Regions from separate parts of the Olsenella sp. oral taxon 807 genome, predicted to be linked through region 2. Evidence: riboswitches for the same ligand, from Rfam matches in the RefSeq annotation. Region 2 holds a riboswitch; the other holds the start of a gene.
What was found. Region 2 has a riboswitch for thiamine pyrophosphate ahead of ADJ70_RS03585 (thiamine-binding protein). Riboswitches for the same ligand answer to the same signal wherever they lie in the genome.
Positions count from the first base shown of each region.

Region 1: it holds a riboswitch for thiamine pyrophosphate, as region 2 does, so the genes downstream of both, thiM (hydroxyethylthiazole kinase) here and ADJ70_RS03585 (thiamine-binding protein) in region 2, are expected to answer to the same signal.

Region 1 covers NZ_CP012069.2:1,933,449-1,941,093, forward strand. The annotation lists gene thiC (phosphomethylpyrimidine synthase ThiC) at 1-217, opposite strand, end outside; gene thiD (bifunctional hydroxymethylpyrimidine kinase/phosphomethylpyrimidine kinase) at 258-1,076, opposite strand; gene ADJ70_RS08175 (HAD family phosphatase) at 1,073-1,819, opposite strand; gene thiE (thiamine phosphate synthase) at 1,816-2,529, opposite strand; gene thiM (hydroxyethylthiazole kinase) at 2,516-3,337, opposite strand; TPP riboswitch at 3,429-3,512, opposite strand; gene ADJ70_RS14950 (hypothetical protein) at 3,515-3,709, opposite strand; gene ADJ70_RS08195 (YitT family protein) at 4,588-5,550, opposite strand; gene ADJ70_RS08200 (HAD family hydrolase) at 5,724-6,563, opposite strand; gene ADJ70_RS08205 (LacI family transcriptional regulator) at 6,713-7,645, opposite strand, start outside.
Region 2 covers NZ_CP012069.2:848,373-856,017, reverse strand. The annotation lists gene ADJ70_RS03600 (ABC transporter ATP-binding protein) at 44-865, opposite strand; gene ADJ70_RS03595 (ABC transporter substrate-binding protein) at 866-1,927, opposite strand; gene ADJ70_RS03590 (ABC transporter permease) at 1,930-2,643, opposite strand; gene ADJ70_RS03585 (thiamine-binding protein) at 2,738-3,076, opposite strand; TPP riboswitch at 3,138-3,250, opposite strand; gene ADJ70_RS15070 (ATP-binding protein) at 3,991-4,332, opposite strand; gene ADJ70_RS15065 (hypothetical protein) at 4,502-4,687, shown strand; gene ADJ70_RS03575 (helix-turn-helix domain-containing protein) at 4,764-5,225, shown strand; gene ADJ70_RS03570 (ABC transporter substrate-binding protein) at 5,995-7,599, shown strand.

The DNA.
Region 1 (7,645 bases), 1.1 Mb from region 2:
CACCAAGGTTGACGTTGATCTTGGTCCTAAGCATGCTCCCAACGCCGTTTGGGTCCAGGCACGCGTGCGCGTGGTTGGCCGGGATGATCACCTTACCCTCGGCGACCCAGGCGCGAATCTCCTCGACTGTCCGGCGCTCCTTCTTTGCCACTACCTCCATCTGGGGCGTGATAGTGCCCTTGCGAGCCGCTCCCATCTGGGTGTCTAGCTCCTCCATAGCTCCCTTTCCTTTCCGTTATGAATCACGTAAGCGGACGTCAGCCGCCAACCGGTCCCTCGGCGTAGCCGCCCGTAAGGGCAAAGGCGTGGTTCATGGGACCACTTCCCTGCCCGAGGTCGAGCATCGCCAAGAGGGCGTCCGTGACGTAGGACTTGGCGCGGCGGGTGGCCTGCGTAAGGTCGAAGCCCTTGGCGAGGTTCGAGGCGATGGCGCTCGAGAGCGTGCAGCCAGTGCCATGCGTGTTTGGATTGTCGATGCGCCTAGCCCTGAGCCAGTGAGCGCTGCCGCACGACCAGAGCAGGTCGTCGGCATCGGTGTCGCTCAGGCCATGCCCACCCTTGCAGAGCACGGCGCAGCCGAAGCGCGTGGCGATGCCCTCGGCTGCGGCGAGCAGGTCTGCGGCGGTCTTGATACGAAGGCCCGAGAGGACCTCGGCCTCGGGGATATTGGGAGTGATAACGTCCGCGAGCGGGATGAGCCTCTCCTCAAGGACGGCAACGGCGGCATCATCGATGAGCCTCGCCCCGCTCGTCGCGACCATCACGGGGTCAAGGACCACGTTTCTCGCTTCATGACGGCGCAGGCGATCGGCGATGGTAAAGACGAGGGCAGGCGAGCTCACCATGCCAATCTTTACCGCGTCGGGCCTGATGTCCGCAAACACCGCGTCTATCTGCGCCGCCAGAAACTCGGGCGTGACATCCATGATGGCCGTCACGCCCATCGTGTTCTGGGCAGTTAGCGCCGTGATGGCGCTCATGGCAAAGACCCCGTTCAGGGTCATCGTCTTGATGTCCGCCTGGATGCCGGCTCCCCCACTGGAGTCGCTCCCGGCGATGGTCAGCGCTGTTTTCATCTGGTACCTCCCTTGCGTGGGCTCTTCCCGATCGCAGAGACGATGGCCGCACCCTCCTGAAAGCTGCCGAGATAGACGTCGACCGTCGCCCTGATGGCGTCCTGGTCCGCTGCGCTCGCCTCGTCTTGGACTGCACAGGTGGGAAAGCCCGCCTCGTGGGCGCAGCGCAGCGCCAAGAGCGTGTCCTCGACGACGAGCACGTCTTGGGCAGGAAGGCCCAGATGCTCGGCGGCCATGCGGTAGATCTTCGACTGCGCCTTGGTGGTCGCGTAGTCGTCGCAGGAGAGCAGACACTCGAAGCAATCCCAGACGCCCAGGCGCTCGAGGGCGAGACGCCCCAGCGCGGGGTCACCCGCGGTCGTGAGCAGCATGTGCACTTCCGCCTCCCGAAGGCCCAAGACGAACTCTCTTGCACCTAGCTTGAGGTGGACCTCCTCGCGGTAGAAGCCCTCCAAGATGGCAGAGATCCCCTGGCGCACCTGCTCGGGCGACTGAGAGAGGCCGTAGCGCTCCTTCATGTACGCAACTCCCTCGTCGAGGGTCAGCGTAAAGAGTCGCTCTGCAAGGTCTGGGCCAGCCCTCACGCCGATGGAGGCGAGGTAGCGCCCAGCAAGACCGTCCCAGATGCCCGTGGAGTCGAGCAGCGTGCCGTCGATGTCAAAGGCGACCCCGCGAACCTTGCGAACCCCAAAGGCCTCGTGGGCCCCGCGAACGGCGCATACCTCGCGAGCCTCGTGGATCATACGCCCAGCACCTCTCTGATTCTGGCCCTGAGCTCGCGCGTCGCCGCCTCGACGTCCGGCTGGGCAAAGATGGCCGATATGACGGCCACACCACAGATACCCGTTCCCGCAAGCTCCCCCACGTTGGCGGCCGTGATGCCTCCGATGGCGACGACGGGAATGCTGACCGCCTCGCAGATGGCTGAGAGCTCCTCGCGACTGATGACGTCGGCGTCCGCCTTGGAGCCGGTGGGAAAGACAGCTCCCACGCCGAGGTAGTCAGCTCCGGCTCGCTCGGCAGCGCGGGCCTCCCCCACCGTACCTGCCGAGACACCCAGGATCCTGCCCTCGCCGATGTGCCGCCTGACCGCAGCTGCCTCCATATCGCCCTGCCCTACGTGCACGCCGTCCGCCTCGCACGCGAGGGCGAGCGCCACGTCGTCGTCCACCACGAACGGCACGGCCTGGGAGCGGCAGAGTCCTCGCAGCTCACGGGCCTCGACAAGGTACTCATCATGGGGAAGGGCCATGTCGTCCTTCTCACGGACCTGTATGAAGGTCGCACCACCTCGCAGGGCCTCCCTCACACACGAGTCGAGCGTGCGCTCGCCCAGCCAGTGGCGATCCGTCACCGCATAGAGCGCGAGCGAGTGTGCGAGCTTCTCCCTGTCAAGGCGGCCAGCGGGCCCTCCTGCGGCTGCCGCCGTGCCCGAACGCCTATCGAAGCTCATAGCGCGCCTCCCTGTCAAGCTGCTCGCCGTCGATGTTGTAGATGGCGTCGATGATGCGGTTGCGGTAGGTGGCGTTGCCGTCGCCCTCCTGCATGCGAGACCAGCCGACCTCGCCGGCAAGACCCATCAGGCAGACGGCAGCCGCAGCTGCCTCGAGCTTGTCCTTGGGGTTGGCGATAAGATAGGCGCACAGGACTCCCGAGAGCATGCAGCCCGTACCCGTGACCCTGCCCATCTCGGCGCGTCCGTTGCGGATGACATAGCAGGTCTCCTCGTCTGCCACGAGGTCGATCGCCCCCGTGATCGCGACGATGCCTTCCACCTTACGGGCATAGCCCTTGGAGAAGGACACCATCTCGTCGAGCCTGGCGTCGGTCACGGCGTCGGCAGCGCTGGCGTCGACGCCCCGTGTCGTGGCACTGCCGAGGGCCAGAGCCTTGAGCTCGGAGACGTTGCCTCGGATAGCATCGAAGCCGATAGTGTCCACCAGCTCAGATGCGATGCGCGTGCGCAGCTTGCTCGCACCGGCTGCCACGGGGTCGAGCACCCTGACGTGACCGAGCTCGCGCGAGCGCCTGCCTGCGATGCGCATGGCCTCTATCGTCTGGCTGTTGAGGTTGCCTATGTTGATGTTGAGGCCACCGCAGATGGTGGTGATGTCCTCGACGTCCTCGGGCTCGTCGGCCATGATGGGACTCCCGCCGCAGGCGAGCACCGCATTTGCGACGTCGTTGATGGTGACGTAGTTGGTGATGTTATGCACGAGCGGCGTTGTCTTACGTACAGTGCGCAATCGATCAGAAAGCATGGCCTCAGGCTCCTCTCACAGAACAAGCGGACGCACCCTTTCCGGGTGTGCCCGCTCGGGCGAGAGCTCGCGTGGCCGTCTGAGGCCGCAGTCCCTACGCTGGCATTACCCAGATCAGGTTCTTGGGTCGGGACCGCACTGGGTCCCCTCTCAGCCGGCATGCGCCAGCTCCCCTAATCAGCTGCAATTGTAGCACAACAAGTGCAAAGTCAGCTCGGCACCCGTGACAAGAGGGACCGCGAGCTCCTTGTGAGCATGCGCCGAAAGAGCGAGGCCATTCCCGCATATCTCCACCGCGCCGTATATTGCGAGGCACTCCTGCACCTCAGCGTCGACGACGCGTGGCATGTACCCCTCGGGGCATATGCTCATGTCCACTTCCCTCTCGATGACTCTTGATGGGATGACAGCAGGACCCCCTGTCATAATCACCAGAATCCGATTATTACACCGCCATTTACCGAATATCTTACCACCAGAATACGACATACCGAACAGCGCTGAGAGACGCGAGCTACATCTGCTGGGCACAAACCCTTATCCTGAGTTCCCGGCACCTCCTTAGCCCACAACTGGCAGCCTGATGGTATCCCGACCTGGCCCGGGGCGCGCCCTTAGCGAGGCCCTCTGCCCAGACTGCGCCTTTCCGTGCGGTCAGGCCCCAGGTCGAGGCCTGCGGGCCCCGGCGCAACCCCCCCCGCAGGCTGGCGGGGGGTTGCTCGAGCGCGTTTGCCCAGTTGGGCCATTTTCCATAGTGCCCCGCAGGCTGGCGGGGGGTTGCGTCCCACGCCTCCCGGGCGGCGACGTGACGGAAAAGCGCAGTCTGCAGCCCCCCAAGCTAACAGAGTGCGCTTTTCCATAAGACGCAACTCCAAACTGCGTCTTTCCGATCGGTGACGATCGCAGAGTGCGCTTTTCCGTGAGTCCATCAGGACAGAGTGCGCTTTTCCGTGAGCCGGCGCCGCGTTTGCCCAGGTGAGGAAAAGCGCATTTTACGGAAAAGCGCATTCTGGGGTTTGACGTCACGGAAAGGCGCATTTTGCGAGCTCCAGAACCGCCAGAGTGTGTCTTTTCGTAAGACGCCTCACGGAAAAGCGCATTTTGTGAGCTCTAGAACCGCCAGAATGCGTCTTTTGGTGAGACGCGTCCCGGGGGCGCGGCCAAAGTGCGCCTTTCCGTGAGGCGCTGGGCAGCAGACAGCGGGATGTCCGGCTGTCCCAGAACCTCCCCCACCTCGCCTTTCGCCTTGATCACTTTTTGCCAGACACAGTGCCCTCGTCGCGCGCAAGCTCCTGCGGCAGCGGCTCATCGATGTTACCGCGATAGAACCCCCCAAAGAAGTTCTCGGTACGTAGCACGTTAATCACTGCATGTGGCTCGACGGCGCGCATCAGGCGGATGATATCATCCTGCTCGTAGGCCGACACCACGGTGTTAAGCAGCCACATCTTCTGGTGGCGGTAGCCGCCGAAGCCCTCGACGCAGGATACCCCATGGCGATAGCGCGCCTGGTACGCAGCCATGATCTCCATTGGACGCCTCGTCGTGACCTGCAGTGTCACACGCTCGTAGCGGTGGTAGAACATACTGATCGCATTGGTCGAGATGAACTGGAAGATGATCGACCACGCTGCGTTCTCCCAGCCGAACATCGCGCCGAAGACGAGCAACATCACGCAGTTTCCGGCAAATATCTGCCCCCAGATCGTCTTGCCCGTACGGTTGGACACCATGAGCGATATGAAGTCGCTGCCGGCCGTCGATGCCCCTCCCTTGAGCGCGAGCGCTATCGAGAAGCCGTAGAGAAAGCCCCCAAAGACCACGTCGAGAAACTTTGACTCGAAGGAGACCAGCCCTGTCAGGACGTCTGGAGGAAGCACGCGCAGGAAGAAGGCCGCAAGAAAGACCTGTGCCATGGAGAAGAGCACGAAGCGCCTCGATATGTGCCTCCAGCAGAGTATCGCGACCGGAATGTTGAGCGTGATCATGCCCACGAAGGTGGGAAATGAGATGCCAAGAAGCGAGGTGATCCTATCGAGCAAGATGGCAAGGCCCGTGAACCCGCTGGAGAGCAGGTCGGCGGGCCGTATGAAAACAATCAACGTGAAGGCCTGCAAGAAGGCGGAAACGACCACGGAGCAACCCGTGATGACGCGACGCACCCCAGCGTAACGACCAAGACCTAACGCCTTGTCAATGAGCTCGTCATCCATGCAGTGCCTCGCTCTCTTGGTCATGGCCACGTATGTGCTGTATGATACCATGCCTTGTTTTCAGTGACATGCGGCAGGAACACATCAACTTTAAGTCGGCCTCGGACGCGAGCCTAGCGCCCGGGCGCGACCCGACCCGCAGACGCGGCTTAGCCCTCGGGCGCAAGCTTGGCCTAGGCCTTTTCATCCCACAGCCTGAAGGCAGCGTCACCCATCTCGGCAAGCTGCTCGAGGGCACGACCCACCGCGTCGTCGGTACAGGGACCTATGTGGTGCACCGATACGTCACGCACGGCGTCGTTGGCGTTCGCCACCGCGACGGAATGCCCAGAGACCTTGAGCATCTGCAGGTCGTTGTCCGAGTCGCCGAAGGCGACTATCTGGTCGGCGTTAACGGCGAGCAGGATCTGCAGGACGCGGACCCCTGATGCCTTGCTCCAGCCGTGCGGAACGACATCGAACATGCGGCTGCCAGGCGAGAGCAGGTCGAGCTTGGGGCAGGCGGCACGGATGCGATCGGCCCACTGGTTGTTGTCAATGCCCTCAGAGCCCTCCTCGAAGTGGAGACCCGCCGTGATGATGGGCCAGGTCGGGATGTCGTCTGGATCCACGAGCTCGCTCGCGCGCCTGCCACCCCAGGTCGTCCCCATGAGACTCTCCATGTCGCGCGCGCACACGAAGCCTCCCGCGTCGCCGCGTCCACTCACATAGACGCCCGGTAAATCGTGCACAATCTTGGCCATGAGCACCATCGAGTCGCGGTCTACCGCCGTCTGGTTGGTGAGCACGCCTCCCACGTAGATCTTCTTGCCATTGGAGAGGAGCGCCGTCTGCATGCAAGCCTCGTCACCGCGAAACGACTCGAGCACACTCGCATAGTCGCGACCAGACGCGGGACCAAAGTAAACCCCCTGGTCCACCAGGGCATGGATGGCCGAAAGCGCCCGGTCGCTCGCCTGCCTCCCCGGCGCGAGCAGGGTGTTGTCCATATCGGTAAGAACGAGTTTGACCATGAGGGCCTCCAAGCACGTCGCTTCAATCCATCATCTGATGATAGGACATCGAGCGCCTACGGATGTCGGCACACCTCCCAACGGACGACAGGGAAACAGGCGAGATGACTCGCGTCGCAGCCCGTACGTCGCGGCACACCGCACCTCGGCTAGGCTCTGCCGTGGCGTGCCCTGATCTCCTCGATGGAGAGGGATGCGGCGAGCTCGGCCAGCTGGCCGGGGGTAAGCTCGGCCATATGGCGCATCTCGTCTGTAGAGTAGGGATCCTCGTCCAGAAAGGCCGCCTTGTACGCCGCATACTCACTAGCGTTCGTGGCACGGACATACGGAACCAGGATATTCACCACATCCCCACCTTGACTCACCTGTAATTTACCCGTACATGCCTGGTAGGTGAGGATGAACGCATAGAGCGCGTCGCAGAAGTTCCCTCCCGTCGCGCAATAGACGCTGCCGTCAGAGAGGTGCTCTCCCATATTGTCGAGGAAGTCTGTGGTCGCCACGGCAACCTTCCCCGTCAGCCCCATGTTCTTGAGCTGGCCGATCGCGCCCACGAGCGGCACTCCTCCTCCCCCGGAGACGATAAGTGCATCCATAGAGGGCACGTCGCCCTCGAAGCGCTGCACCGCGCTCGCCGACTCCGAGGCCGAGACGCCCACATATATGGGTTCGGAGAGCTCGATTCGATCTGCCTCGTGGGTGGCGTTCCACTGATCGCGGGCATTCCTATACCCCCGCCACCGCAACTCGAAGGTCGCGTCCTTCTCGGTCCAGCCCTCAAGACAGATGTGGCGCCGACCGCCATCGATGAGGAGGCCAGCGAGGGTCTCACCGTTTCTCACCTCATCCTCGTGAACCGCTCCCACGTAGTAGGGGGAGTCGAGGGCTGCCTGATAGACCTGGGGCGAATCTTCCTGTGAAATCGCGCGGTAGAACTGGGTGAGGTATACAGAATTCTTGTTGCAGGCTTTGATGAGGTGAGGCATCTCGCTATCGGCTGAGTTACAGACCATCACGCCCGTGCAGCCTTCTGAGATCAGCGTGCTCACCGAGGCGATGACCTGCTTCGAGACGTGCTTGGT
Region 2 (7,645 bases):
CGTCGCGGGCAATGCGCCCCACACTCGCGTGCCGGGCGGCACGTTAGCCCAAACACGCAAGCACCTCGCGCTTGGCGGCCAGAAACTCAGGCGTGAGGGCGAACTCCCCTGCGTCTGCGGTCGCCTGTGGCCGCCCCACCTTGACCTGTGCAACCACACGACTGGGCTCTCCATGCGAGGGGTCGCCTCCCAACACGTAGATACGGCCAGCCATCGTGACGGCCTCGTCCACGTCATGCGTGATGGCAAGGGTTGCGATGTCCAGCTCACGCGCCATGTTGCAGTACCAACCCCGCAAGTCCGTGCGCGTGAGGGCATCGAGTGCGGAGAAGGGCTCGTCGAGCAGAACGACGTCGTTTCCCATAAGATACGTGCGCAAGAATGCCGCCCGCTGCCGCATGCCACCAGAGAGCTCGTCTGGCCAGCGGCGCTGCGTGCCCGCAAGCCCAAAGCGCTCGAAGAGGGGTTCGGCCTTGGCCCGCGCGTCCAAGACGCTCATGCCACCGAGCACCAGAGGCAGGCAGACGTTGTCGATGATGCGCTTGCTGGGAAGGAGCAGGTCCTTCTGCAGCATGTAGCTGACGCGGCCGGGGATACCCGTCACGTCCTCGCCGTGCAGGCAGACACTGCCCTTTAGGGGACGCGACAGGCCCGAGAGCGCGTGCATGATGGTCGTCTTGCCGCAACCGGACCGCCCCACCAGGCACACGACCTCACCGACGCCGAGCCTGAGGGAAACGTCATGGACAATGACGTGGACCCCTCCGTCCCATGAGAGCGTGAGGTGGCGGGCCTCGAGGGCATAGGTCCCCTTTCCACCCTTACCCCGGCTCGATCCCACGTCAGCACTCACCCTATCTTTCACCTATCGCTCCAGATAGTCCATCGTCCACCCGGCATTGACGTCGATATGCCTTTCGATCAGGTTGTTGTCGTTCAGCCACTGGTAGTAGCGGGCCCAACGCCCCCCGTCGATGACGCCCCAGGTCGGTGCCTCCGCCTGGTACTGGCTCGCCAAGAACTGGGCACTCCGGTGCGCGAGCGCGCTGTCGAGCTCGGGCACGGCCGTGCAGAGTATGTCCGCAGCGGCACCAGGGTCACTCACGGCAAATTCGTAACCCCTCTTGGCAGCACGCAGGAAGGCTCTGACGGCCTCAGGCTTGTGGGTGATGAAGTCATTGTTTGCGGCAATGACCGGCGTATAGAAGTCAAACACCTCGTCCATCGAGATGAACGAGAAATAGTTCACCGGATAGTCCTGAACGGCCGCGTTCTGGACGGCCCACCCCTCATACACCCACACGGTGTCGAACAGCTTGGCCTTGAGACCGCTCACCTCGTCGTCCACGGTATAGGGCACCAATTTGACCTTGGAGTAATCACCACCGTCGGACTCGACCACCCGCTTGATGGTAGCCTGCTCGATGGGCATGTCCCAGGTGGCGTACGTGCGACCCTCCATGCCCTTGGCGCTCGTGACCCCATCCTCCTTGCGGCTCATGATGCCGCTCGTGTTGTGTTGGATGATGGCGGCTACCGCTGTGACGGGAATGGGAGAGGCGGAGGAGAGGTCGTTGGCAATGTAGTCCTGGTAGCTCACGCCCATCTGGGCCTGACCCGAGCCGATGACGGGATCAGCGGTACCCTCGGATGGCTGGATAATCTCGACCTCAAGGCCCTCGTCGGCAAAGTACCCCTTGTCTTGGGCAACGTAGATGCCCGTATGGTTGGTGTTGGGCGTGTAGTCCAAACAGAAGCTGATCTTGGTCGTCTCTTGGGAGGAACCTGAGCCCGAACCCTTGGAGTCTCCGGAGACGGCGTTATCGTACGCCCCGCAGCCGGCGAGCGCCGCCGAAGCAACGAGAGCACCGACGCCGTGGACGAAGCCTCTCCGGGACAGCCTGCTAAGCTTGGTCGAAAAGTCCATGCTTACTTCCTTTCTGCCCTCTTCCAGGGCATGCAGATACGCTGGATCGCACCCACCGCACCCATGAGGGCGAGTGACAGCGCGGAGATGAGCGCGATCACGGCAAACATCCTGTCATAGGCGAACGACTTGCGCACACGTGTCATGTAGACGCCCAGACCCGAGAAGCCGCCCAGCCACTCGGCGATCACGGCTCCCACGATGGCATAGGTTGCGCTTATCTTGAGGCCACTGAAGAACTGCTCGGCCGCCGTAGGTATCTTGACCTGCCAGAAGATCTGAGCTGACGTCGCGTTCATCGTGCGCATGAGGTCTATGAGATCCGGGTCCACCGACCGAAAGCCACTGACGAGCGAGACTGTGATCGGGAAGAAGGTAGTGAGCACGACGAGCACCACCTTGGGTGCGAGGCCATAGCCCAGCCAGAGCACCAGAAGCGGCGCGATGGCGACGGTGGGGACCGTCTGCGACACGGTGATGAGCGGGCTGAAGGCTAGGTAAACGATCTCGAAGCGGTCCATGAGGACGGCGAAGGCAAAGCCCACGGCACAGCCGATGAGAAGCCCGAGGACAGACTCGGCGAGTGTGGTTGCGGCATGGTCGGCGAGCAACACCGCATCAGAGGCGAGTGCGGCCAACACCTGTGTAGGACTTGGCAGGAGGAAGTTGGGCACGATACCTGCGGCCACGACAAGCTGCCATGCGAGCAAAAGCACCGCTACCGTCGCGGGCGGGATCACCGCACGACGAACGCGAGAGGGTGTGGGGCTTGGTAAGGCATCGGGCGGACGTGGGCGAGAGGACCCCTCACTATGCAACGTCTGCCTCCCTCGTGACGAGGTCAGGATCGCCTGGATGATACTTGCCGATCTTGCGTCCGGTGCTCATGACATCAGCTGTCGGGCGATACGAGACCTTGACGTAGCTCGCGCTCTCGGCGCAACCCGCTGCGGCCCCCGCCTCGATGCAACGCTTGACGAGTGCCATGCAGGAGTCGAAGTCCCCCTCGACGGTCGTCTCGAAGGGTCCCACGTAGTAGTCGAGACCGCTTTCGTCGATGACGGCGATGACCTCGTCCACGATGCGACAGACCTCGTCGTCCGACCCCACGTTCATGGGAAGGTACTGTAGGGCAACAGAGCAGTTCATAGGCACTCCCCTTCTGCGGGGCAAGCGCATCGTAGGCGTCCCCGCTTATCACTGGGACCCGCGCCGTACACGTGCCGTGGTCCCTACGCTGGCATTACCCAGATCAGGTTCGAAGGTCAGGGCCGCATTAGGCCCTATCTCAGCCGGCGTGCGCCAGCCCCCTTTTGATGAGGAATACTTTACCACGACGAGTGCGGCGGAGTGACTCGGATTCGTATGCAAGACAGCCTTAGGGACGCCACTTTTCGACAATTTCGCTTCGACTCCCGCCTCCATCAGAGCAGCGAGCCCAGGAAGAAGTCCCTAACCGACAGGATTTTGATGGCTCTTCGGGGGTTAGTGTGGGTTGACGCCTCGGCGAATCGCGTCGCAACAGTGTACACAGGTGCCCCACTCTGCAACCGGCGACTCACGGAAAGACGCGCTCTGGGGGTGTCACTCTCACGGAAAGGCGCACTTTGCGTGTGGGCCTCACCAAAGGGCGCGGTCTGCATGCGGGCAGTCGCGCAGAGTGCACCTTTCCGTGAGGGTCCGGTTGCAGAATGCGCTTTTCCGTGAGGGTTCGCGCCCAGAATGCGCTTTTCCGTAGAGTGTGCTTTTCCTTACCTGCGCAAACGTCGAGCCACCTCACGCAAAGGCGCATTCTGCGCAGACGGTCTCACGTAAAAGCGCAGTCTGCAACCGCCGTCTCACGGAAAAGCGCGCTCTGCGCCGGCGACGCCACCGCGACGTGACAGAAAGGCGCACTCTGGGCGGGCGACGTCACGGAAAGGCGCATTCTGCATGCGGGCGGTGGTTGCGCCGAGAGCCTGTTTTCGCCGATCTGTGTACACTCCTGCATACCCACGGCCGCTCGCGCGACCGGGCGGGGCCATGGGTCCCACGACGTCGAGGGCCCATGGCCCTCGTGATGCTCAGGTGCCCGGACCTGAGGTCCATGCCACCGGGGCGGTGATGCAACCATCCACCCACACGAGCTCACGAAGCCTCATTTTGATCCCACCGATATCTGACTCGTATCTCCCTTGCCGCACCACGATGAGCTTCTCGTATGAGTCGCGGATCGAGCGAAGTGGCTTGAGCTCCCGTTCTCGTATCGCCTCGGGCAGCATTTCGTCCGTAACCTGGAAGTACACGATTCTCTCATCCTTGACGACAACGAAGTCGCCCTCCCTCTCGTAGAGCTTGCCCACGTGCACGTACCATCCCCTGCAGAGGAACTGCAGGTAGACGGCGTTCTCGGACAAATGTCCCATATCAGTCGGCCTGTAGACGCCCAAGAATGACCTAATGGCCTAAGTCCAGGGCGTCTGCCACCACTCGATACTCTGAGGTTCGTCGAGGAACATATACGTCCTGCCCTCCGGAGAGACCCTATCCCTGAAAGAGTTGTACAGCTCGTCTTCAGCCGTGATGGAGCACACCTTGCTCTCCAGGTTGAGGGAGACGAGCGAGCGCCCGTTCTTCCACATCCTCCGATGCGATCTTGTTTCGCGCCAGCCCGAGCAAGCTCGAATTCCCACAACGCAGCACGCCAGTCTCCACCTTGATGAGATCGGTATCGTGGAGCTTAAGGGTGCGGTCGAGGTACACCTGGCGATTCATGTCTAGTGATTAGTTAAGTACTAATTTACTTATCAAAGGTTATGGGATATCCTGTAATCGCAACCGTAAGGAGGGACATCCCATGACCAAGTACAGAGTTGAGCTGACGCAGGGCGAGCGCGAGGAGCTGCTCGCGCGAGTGAACCGGGGAAGCGGCAGGGCCGCGGAGATCAAGCGGGCGAACCTGCTGCTGGCGATCGACCAGGGCGGGTTCGCCGACCTGCGGATGACCGACGCGGAGGCCGCAAGGGCCTACCACTCGACGGTCAAGACAGTCTACAACCTCAAGAGGAAGCTGGTCGAGGAGGGGTTCGACGGCGTGCTCGCGCGCAAGGCGCGCAGCAGGCCGGGAAACGTCAAGATAGACGGCGAGGCCAAGGCGAAGATCGTCGCCCTGACCTACACGGACCCGCCAGAGGGTCACGCCAGGTGGACGCTTCGGCTCATCGCCGAGAAGAGCATGGAGCTCGGCTATGTCGAGTCCATATCGCACGTCGCCGTCGGCAACATGCTAAAGCAACATGCTAAAAAAGGGGCTTCGTGAGTTTGTGTGGGTAGGTGGTTGTGTCACCGCCCGGCGGCGTGGCCTCAGGTCCGAGCACCCTGGTATCGCGGGGGCCATGAGGCCGTCGATGTCGTGGGACCCGTGGCCCCGCCCGGTCACGCGAGCGACCGTGGGAAGGCAGGAGTGTACACAGATCAGAGAAAATGACCTCTCAGAGCCGTTTTGGGGCATTTGTGTACACTGTTGTGACGCGAGTTGCGACGCGAGCTGCGTCAGGTGGCACGAGTGCCCCAACCACCATGGTGCGCCGGCGGTGCCTCCTCGGTGGCCGCCTCTCGCATGGTCGGGAAGACAGAATTCGTGTGAGCGGCGCCGCTGCCGGATTGGCGTCTTCGCCGAGGCAGCAACCCACACAAACCCCCGAGAAGCCGAATAAATGCGGGGAGCAGGGCTTGGGCCTCACACGGCTGCCCAGACGACTAGCCACCAGACTTTTGCCTCGCGGGAAGCAGCATCTCCTCCCTGCTGACGCACACGAGCTATCGTAAAGAGGGCCTCCCCCTCATGCATGGTTTCCCCACTCTCACGCACAACAGGTCAGTGATGACTGTACGTGATGCAGCATGCTCTGCGCGTGACGATCTTCTCGGAGAGCAAGCTGGGCACAGGAGTACCCGAGCGAGCCCCGCCTAGGCTTCCGCAGACCAGTTCGCAGAGACTCTGGTATGCTTGTTCCATAGCGGTCGCAGGATGTTTGCTGCGTCAGCTCGCATCGGACGGAATCTCGCAGGAAGTGCCGGAGGCCAGCATGGGTACATCACTCTCACGCCGTACGTTCGTCAATCTTGTCGGCGGGGCAGCAGCGCTCGCAGGGCTTGGCCTCACCGGCTGTGCGACGGGTTCCGAGTGGAATGGGACCACAAGTGGCGTCCAGACCGCAGGGGGTGGCGAGCTGACCGTCGGTGCCGCGTACTCCGCAAAGAACTTCGATCCCTTGTCCACCTCATCCGCACTCGCACTGAGCTGCAACCTCAATGTCATGGAAGGCCTCTTCGAGACGGACTTCCATAACTTCGGCACGCGCCCGGCGCTCGCCGAAGGCGACCCTGCCCAGATCGACGGTACCACCTTTGACGTCAAGTTGCGCAGCGATGCGAAGTTCTCCGACGGGAGGGAGGCCAGGGCGTCGGACGTCGTCTTCTCGTTCAGGGTGGCGGCGGCAGCGGGGGGCAGCTACGCACCGATGCTTACGCCGATCACCTCCATAGAGGCCAAGGACGACTCTACCGTGACGGTCAGGACCAGCCACCCCGACCTCCCATGGCTGAAGTCACGTCTGGCAATCCTGAAGATCGTGCCCGAGGGCTCGACCAGCGAGGAGAGGGCCAGGGCCCCCGTTGGCACGGGTCCTTGGATGTACAGGGAGGTGACGGACGCGTCGGTCACGTTTAAGCCGAATCCGTACTACAACGGTGCGTACCCCGCCAAGGACGACACGCTACGCTTCGAGATTCTCAAAAGCAAAGTCGCCCGCGTTACGGCCGCCCAGCAGGGGACCACGCTTATCTCGGAGGCCGTGCCCGTCGATTCGATCGAGCAGCTTCGGGAAGCGGGCCTTACCATAGACGCGGTGCAGGGACTCGGCTCGCGCTTCCTGATGTTTGACGTCGCGAAGTATCCTTGGAGCAAGGTGGAGGTGCGTCAGGCCATCATGTATGCCCTCGACTACAATGGCATGGTAGAAGGTGCCCTCTACGGACAGGCGTCAGCCGCCACCAGCCTTCTTCCCGATGACGCCACCTTCCCGCACTACCATAGGGCGTCGGTGGTCTACAGCCACGACCCCGACAAGGCAAAAAGTCTGCTCAAAGGGGCAGGCGTCACGCCTGGGCAGCTAACCCTCAGGACGACGGACAACGACCAGGTGGTCGCCATGTCCACCGTCATCAAGCAGAACCTGGAGGATCTGGGTTTCAAGGTCACGATACAGACGGACAGCTCGGATGCGACCTATGCGGCGATCGACACGGGCAATAGCAACTACGACCTGCTGCTGGCGCCAGGCGACCCCAGTTGCTTTGGCGTGGATCCCGATCTGGTGCTCAGGTGGTGGTACGGCAATGATGTTTGGATGAGGACACGCTGCCCTTGGAGTGGGACCGTCGAGCATGAAGAGCTTCTCCAGGAGATGGACGCCGCACTTGATTCTGCGGGCGACGAGCGGCAGGAGCATTGGAACAGGTGCTTTGACATACTCGCCGAGAACGTCCCCCTGTACCCAATCCTGCACGTGAAGACCTGCACGGCCTCCTGGCGTGATACCACCACGGCCGATGGCATCAAGGTCTCCTCGGACTTCAAGGGCATCGGCACCACGGGTGTAGCGCTCATGGGCGTCACGACCGTCAAGTAGCACCGCCCGGCGCGACGATCCTTTGGAGCTTTCTGTATTGTTCGTG